DNA from 2 places in the Arthrobacter sp. UYEF21 genome. Region 1 is predicted to be linked to the other one. Evidence: riboswitches for the same ligand, from Rfam matches in the RefSeq annotation. Region 1 holds a riboswitch; the other holds the start of a gene.
The links. Region 1 has a riboswitch for S-adenosylmethionine ahead of metX (homoserine O-acetyltransferase MetX). Riboswitches for the same ligand answer to the same signal wherever they lie in the genome.
Positions count from the first base shown of each region.

Region 2: it holds a riboswitch for S-adenosylmethionine, as region 1 does, so the genes downstream of both, ABIB27_RS00990 (aminotransferase class V-fold PLP-dependent enzyme) here and metX (homoserine O-acetyltransferase MetX) in region 1, are expected to answer to the same signal.

Region 1 is NZ_JBEPNF010000008.1:7,835-11,196, reverse strand. Features, by position in the region: gene ABIB27_RS10200 (VOC family protein) at 1-625, opposite strand, end outside; gene ABIB27_RS10195 (bifunctional o-acetylhomoserine/o-acetylserine sulfhydrylase) at 830-2,155, shown strand; SAM riboswitch class IV at 2,231-2,345, shown strand; gene metX (homoserine O-acetyltransferase MetX) at 2,359-3,362, shown strand, end outside.
Region 2 is NZ_JBEPNF010000001.1:214,206-217,567, reverse strand. Features, by position in the region: gene rsgA (ribosome small subunit-dependent GTPase A) at 1-211, shown strand, start outside; gene hisN (histidinol-phosphatase) at 267-1,079, shown strand; SAM riboswitch class IV at 1,239-1,352, shown strand; gene ABIB27_RS00990 (aminotransferase class V-fold PLP-dependent enzyme) at 1,388-2,809, shown strand; gene ABIB27_RS00985 (class I SAM-dependent methyltransferase) at 2,912-3,362, shown strand, end outside.

The DNA of each region.
Region 1 (3,362 bases):
CTCCGGTGGCAGTTTCGAACGTCACGGACAGGATGCCTGGGGTTCCCTTCGGTGCAACCCACTCGACTGCCACGTCCTCCAACGGCTTCTCTACCGGTTCACCCAGCCAAGCCGTCACTCGCTCGGCGGACCCGGCGATAGTCAGGCAGCTCATCTTGACGTTGCTCTCATAGGCGTTGGACGGGTGGAGGGAGGGGTCGCCCTCCCACTTGAGCATGTAGGGAACCTGCGGGTCCGCGATCAGGCCCAGGATGCCGATCTGCTTCCAGGCCAGCTCACGACCGTCCGGGAACTTGCGGTTGCCGTTGACGGCGGCCCGGCCCAGGCGGTCTTCGAACGGGGCGAGGTCGTCCACTTCGACGCACCATCCCATCCAGCCGCCGCCGGCTTCGGACCGTGCCCGGACAGCCTGCCCGAAGGGAGCCTTGTCCGAAGCCGGGTGGTTCAGAACCTCTACAACTTCCAGGTATTTGTGGTCGGCGAGGGGAATGATCATGTTTCGGGTTCCGAAACGGGGGTGCACTCCACCCTTCACGGCTTCAACGCCGAGGGCGGACGAAATACGTTCGGTGGTGGCAACGAGGCCATCTTGTTCACAGGCGTAAGAGACGTGATCCATGCGCATGCCATCATCTTGGCACTTTGTGATGCGCCTCTCAGCTAAGGGTTGCCTTACCAGGTTTTGTGTTTCGGCAGCCCATCGACACCCGCGCACAACAACCCTGAAAACCGCCCCTGACCACCTTCGTCACAATCCTGTTACCGGCCCGGAAGCCTTCCTACACTGAACGCACATGCGCAGTGCCATATCTCGTCAAAGGAGCCCTGAATGTCGAACGGATGGTCTTTCGAAACCCGCCAGATCCATGCTGGCCAGGAGCCGGACAGCGCCACAGGCGCCCGTGCCCTCCCGATTTACCAGACGACGTCGTTCGTCTTCCCCAGCGCGGAAAGCGCCGCCAACCGGTTTGCCCTCGCGGAGCTCGCGCCGATCTACACACGCATCGGCAACCCCACGCAGGATGCCGTGGAGCAGCGTATTGCCAGCCTGGAGGGCGGGCTGGCGGCCCTTCTGCTGAGTTCCGGACAGGCGGCGGAAACCTTTGCCATCCTGAACATTGCCGAGGCCGGGGACCATGTGGTGGCCAGCCCCAGCCTCTACGGCGGTACTTACAATCTCCTGGCGCACACCCTGAAGAAGTTCGGCATCTCCGTGACGTTTGTGGCGGACCCGGACAACCTGGAGCAGTGGCGGGACGCCGTGCAGCCCAACACCAAGCTCTTCTTTGCCGAGGTGGTCTCCAATCCGCGACAGGACGTGCTGGACATCGAGGGCGTGTCGCAGGCCGCCCACGATGCCGGCGTGCCGCTGATCGTGGACAACACCCTGTCCACGCCTTACCTGATCCGCCCGCTCGAATGGGGCGCAGACATTGTGCTCCATTCGGCGACCAAGTACCTGGGCGGGCACGGCTCTGCCATCGCCGGCGTGATCGTGGACTCCGGCAATTTCGACTTCGGCAAGGACCCGGAACGGTTCCCCGGCTTCAACACTCCGGATCCGACGTACAACGGGCTCGTGTACGCCCGGGATCTCGGGGCCGGAGGGGCGCTCGGCGCCAACCTGTCCTACATCCTGAAGGCGCGGGTCCAGCTGCTTCGTGACCTCGGCTCGGCGGTGTCCCCGTTCAACGCCTTCCTGATTGCCCAGGGGCTGGAGACGCTGAGCCTGCGGGTGGAACGGCACGTGGCCAACGCAGTCGACGTTGCGCGCTGGCTGGAGGCAAGGGACGACGTCGAATCGGTCGCCTATGCGGGTCTGCCGTCCAGCCCCTGGTACGAACGGGGCCGCAAGTACGGTCCCAAGGGCACCGGTGCCGTGGTTGGATTCACCCTGGCCGGCGGGGCGGAAGCAGGCAAGCGCTTCGTGGACGCCCTGGATCTCCACTCGCACGTGGCCAACATCGGGGACGTCCGCTCGCTGGTCATCCACCCGGCGTCCACCACGCACAGCCAGCTCCCACCCGAGCAGCAGGCCATCGCCGGTGTGACACCGGGGCTGGTGCGTCTATCGGTGGGCATCGAACACATTGATGACATCATCGCCGACCTCGAAGCAGGGTTCCGGGCGGCCAAGGGCGCGGCCGTCAGCTGAGCCAGGAAGCCCCGCGAAGTCACAACCAGTCACACTCTTAGCCAGAGGCCGGGGCTGTTTCGTACACTCGAAGCAGGTCATGAGTGTCAGCGACAGCCCCGGCTTGCTGGCCGGCAACCCTCTTCCGTGGCGGGGTGCCCCGGGTGAGGACCTGGCCAGCCGGTCAAATGACGGCGGGCAAGCGCGTAGAAGAGGTCCTTTCCATGACGATCACCATCTCCCGAACTGCGGCTCCCGGAAACGGCGTGGTCCGCTACGCCAGCATTGGCGGCCTGCAGCTCGAAGCCGGCGGCAACCTGCCGGACGTCACTCTGGCATACGAAACGTGGGGAACGCTGAACGCGGACGGCTCCAATGCCGTCCTGATTGAGCATGCTCTGACCGGCAGCACGCACGTGACGCGCGGCGACAGCGACGAGCCCGGCTGGTGGGAGCAGCTGGCCGGACCCGGTGCGCCGGTGGACACTGACCGTTTCTTTGTGGTCTCCATCAACATTGTGGGCGGCTGCTACGGCTCCACCGGCCCGTCGTCGGAAGCCCCTGATGGAAAGCCATGGGGATCCCGTTTTCCGTTGGTGACGCTGCGTGACACCACGGAGGCTGAGGCGCGGCTGGCTGACCAGTTGGGCATTCACAGCTGGTTTGCCGTGCTGGGCGGCTCGTTGGGCGGCGCGCGTGCGCTGGAGTGGGCGGTCAGCTTCCCGGAACGGGTGCAGCGCTGCGCTGTGATCTCGGTCGGGGCGGCGAGTACGGCCGAACAGATCGCGTTCGCCCAGGCGCAGACCCTCGCCATCCGGCAGGACATCAACTTTAACGACGGCGACTACTACGGCGGACCGTTGCCCCAGGACGGCCTGGCGCTGGCCCGCCGCATCGCCCACATCACTTACCGTTCGGCAGAGGAACTCGACGGCCGTTTCGGACGCTCAGCGCAGCTTCCCGAATCACCGCTTCGGGCCGCAGCGTTGGGGGAGCGCGGGCGCTATCAGGTGGAAAGCTACCTGGACCACCAAGGGAAAAAGCTGGTGAGCCGCTTTGACGCCAACAGTTACATCGCGCTCACCGATGCATTGATGAGCCACGATGTCAGCCGCGGCCGGGGCTCCCTGGACGAGGCTCTTGGCCGCGCCACCGCCAGGTTCTTCGTGGCGGCCGTGGACAGCGACCGGTTGTACTTTCCGTCGCAGTCCCGCGAACTGGCCGACGC
Region 2 (3,362 bases), on a different contig from region 1:
GTCGTTCCCGGACCTGGAGCCTGGCACGGATGCGTGCGAGCGTGGCTGCAAACACAACGCGGCCGCGGTCAAGTGCGGGCTGGACTCGTGGGTGGCCGAAGGGCAGGCCGGTCCCACCGGCCCGGCCCGGCTTGCTTCGCTGCGGCGCCTGCTGGGCAGCGACCCGCGGCTGGAAGGCCAGGAATCCAAGGAACTGGGCAGCGTGGGCTAGAGGACCGGCGCCCGACGTCCCCGACCCTGAGCCCGTTAGACGGTAGTTTGGAACCATGATCCAACCCGCTTCGAGCTACAACGATGACCTGCGCCTGGCCCACGTGCTGGCAGATTCCGTGGATGACCAGACCATGAGCCGCTTCAAGGCGCTGGACCTGCACATCGAGACCAAGCCTGACCTGACGCCGGTCACTGATGCGGACAAGTCGGCTGAAGAGGCCATCCGCGGCCAGCTGTCCCGCTCGCGCCCCCGGGACGCCGTACTCGGTGAGGAATTCGGCAGCTCCGGCCACGGCTCCCGCCGCTGGATCATTGATCCGATCGACGGCACCAAGAATTTTGTCCGCGGCGTCCCCGTCTGGGCCACGCTAATCGCGCTCGTGGACGAGGGCGAACCTGTGGTGGGCGTGGTCAGCGCACCCGCGCTGGGCAAACGCTGGTGGGCAGCAAAGGGCGCCGGCGCTTACATGGGCAGGTCCCTTGCCGCAGCAACCCGGCTCCGTGTCTCGAATGTGTCCAACCTCGCGGATGCCTCGCTGTCTTATTCAAGCCTGGGCGGCTGGAAGGAACGCGGCAACCTGGATGACTTCCTGGGCTTGACCGAGGACGTCTGGCGGACGCGCGCGTACGGCGATTTCTGGTCCTACTGCATGGTGGCCGAAGGCTCCGTTGACATCGCCTGCGAGCCGGAGCTGAACCTGTACGACATGGCGGCCCTGGTCCCCATCGTGGTGGAGGCCGGCGGCCGGTTCACCTCATTGGAGGGCCAGGACGGGCCATTCGGCGGCAATGCGCTGGCCACCAACTCGATCCTGCACTCCGAGGTCCTCAAACGCCTCAATCCCGGCCTGGACGATCTGCTGTAGGCGCACTTTACCGAATTATCGACGGCGGGCGCCTCCTGAAGGGGGCGTCCGCCGCCTTATGTTCGCAAGAATCGCCTTCTGGGTAAATGAACGTAATAAACGACTTAACATTCAGCCGGGCTTTTCTCCGGCCGCAGCGATGAAATAGGCTCCTTAACAGGTCACGAGTGCCAGCGCTAAACCCCGGTTTGCTGGCCGGCAACCCTCCATTCGCGGTGGGGTGCCCCGGGTGACGACCAGGCCGGTCCGGAACGGACCCGGCAAGCGCGGATTCCCGGGACCGGGAATCCTTTTTGAGTGAGGTCCCCGTGACTACTGCCACCGTCTCCCCCGCCATCCAGAACACCGTCGCCACCGGTCTTTCCAGCGAACCAGGCGCCCTTGCGGGACGCCCGCTGTCCGCCGTCACCGGTGCGGAAATCCAGGCTCCGCTGATCCAGGGCGGTCACGTCAGGTACGCAAACCTGGACTACGGCGCGTCCGCCCCCGCACTCTCCATTGTGTCCGCCTACCTCAACGAGATCCTGCCGTTCTATGCCAGCGTCCACCGCGGTGCCGGCTATGCGTCGCAGATCAGCACGTCCGTTTACGAGAACGCCCGGAACATCGTCCGGGACTTCGTAGGCGGCCGCCACGACGACTCCGTCGTCTTCACGCGGAACACCACTGACTCGCTGAACCTCCTCGCGGGTTGCCTCCCGCAAACGGACGGGCGGCCCACCGGTGACGTTCTCTACCTGGACATCGAGCACCACGCCAACCTGCTTCCGTGGCAGGGCGTCCCGCACCGCAGTGTGGTCGCCGCCGACACGGTTGCCGGGACCATCGAGGTCCTCCGTGCCGAACTTGAGCAGGGCAACGTCAGCCTGCTCGCGGTCACCGGCGCCTCCAACGTCACCGGCGAGATCCTCCCGATTAGGGCACTGGCCGCCCTCGCCCACGAATACGGGGCGCGGATCGTGGTGGACGCCGCGCAGCTGGCGCCGCACCGTCGCATCAACATCAGCGCGGACGACGTCGACTACCTCGCCTTCTCCGGCCACAAGCTCTACGCCCCGTTTGGTGCCGGGGTCCTGGTGGGACGCACCGACTGGCTCGACTCCGGTACGCCGCATCTGGCAGGCGGCGGCGCCGTCCGGGAGGCAAAGCTCGACGGCGTCAGCTGGGCTACCGGACCCGCCCGCCACGAGGGCGGCTCCCCCAACGTGTTGGGGGCCGCCACGCTGGCCCGCGCCACGCAGGTCATCGCGTCGCTGGACCAGGACCGCTGGCACGCCCATGAGGCAGCCATCCGGTCATTCCTGGTGGACGGGCTCGGGAAGATCGACGGCGTCACCGTCCACCAGATCTTCTCGGACACAGACCCTGGCACCGGCACCATCGGCGTCGTGAATTTCTCAGTGGCCGGTTACGACGCCGGATTGGTGGCCGCGTATCTCTCGGCCGAGCACGGCGTTGGCCTGCGGGACGGCCGCTTCTGCGCGCACCCGCTGCTGAAGCGCCTCGGCCTCCCGTCGGGATCCCTGCGGGCCAGCTTCGGCGTCGGCTCCCGGTTGGAGGACGCCCAGCGGCTCCTGGCCGGCCTCGAACAGCTCCGCAGCACGGGCCTGGGCTGGGACTATGTGGTGGATTCCGGCCGCTGGGTTCCGGCCAACGACACGCGCACGTACCCGCACTGGGCACCGAACACCCCCGGCACGGCCGGAGCCGCTCCCTGCCTCGATGACTGAGGGCGCTGACGACTAAGGCCGGGACTGACCGGCTGACTGACGATGCGCGGCCATGCGGTAAATTCGAAGGATACGCATGGGCACAGTTGAAGGAGGCCGCACGTGGCACGGGGTGGCCCCAAGCTCGAGCACGGACGCCGTCTGGAGCTCGGGCAGAGCTTCCAGGACGGCGGCGAACACTATCAAAAGGTGCGCCCCGGCTACCCTGATGATTCCGCCGACTGGCTGGTCCCGGCCGGCGCCCGTGAGGCTGTCGATGTGGGCGCCGGTACCGGCAAATTTGCCGCGCTCCTGTTGGAGCGGGGCCTGGCTGTCACCGCCGTGGACCCGTCCGCAGACATGCTGGAACAGCTGCGGGCCCACTATCCGGCGGTAGCGGCAACCCAGGGGACCGCCGAGGCCACCGGCCTGCCTGACTCTACGTTCGACGTCGTCAGCGTTGCCCAGGCGTGGCACTGGTGCGATCCGGTGCCGGCCAGCACCGAACTGGCGCGGATCCTCCGGCCCGGCGGAACGCTGGGACTGATTTGGAACCAGCTGGACACGTCACTTC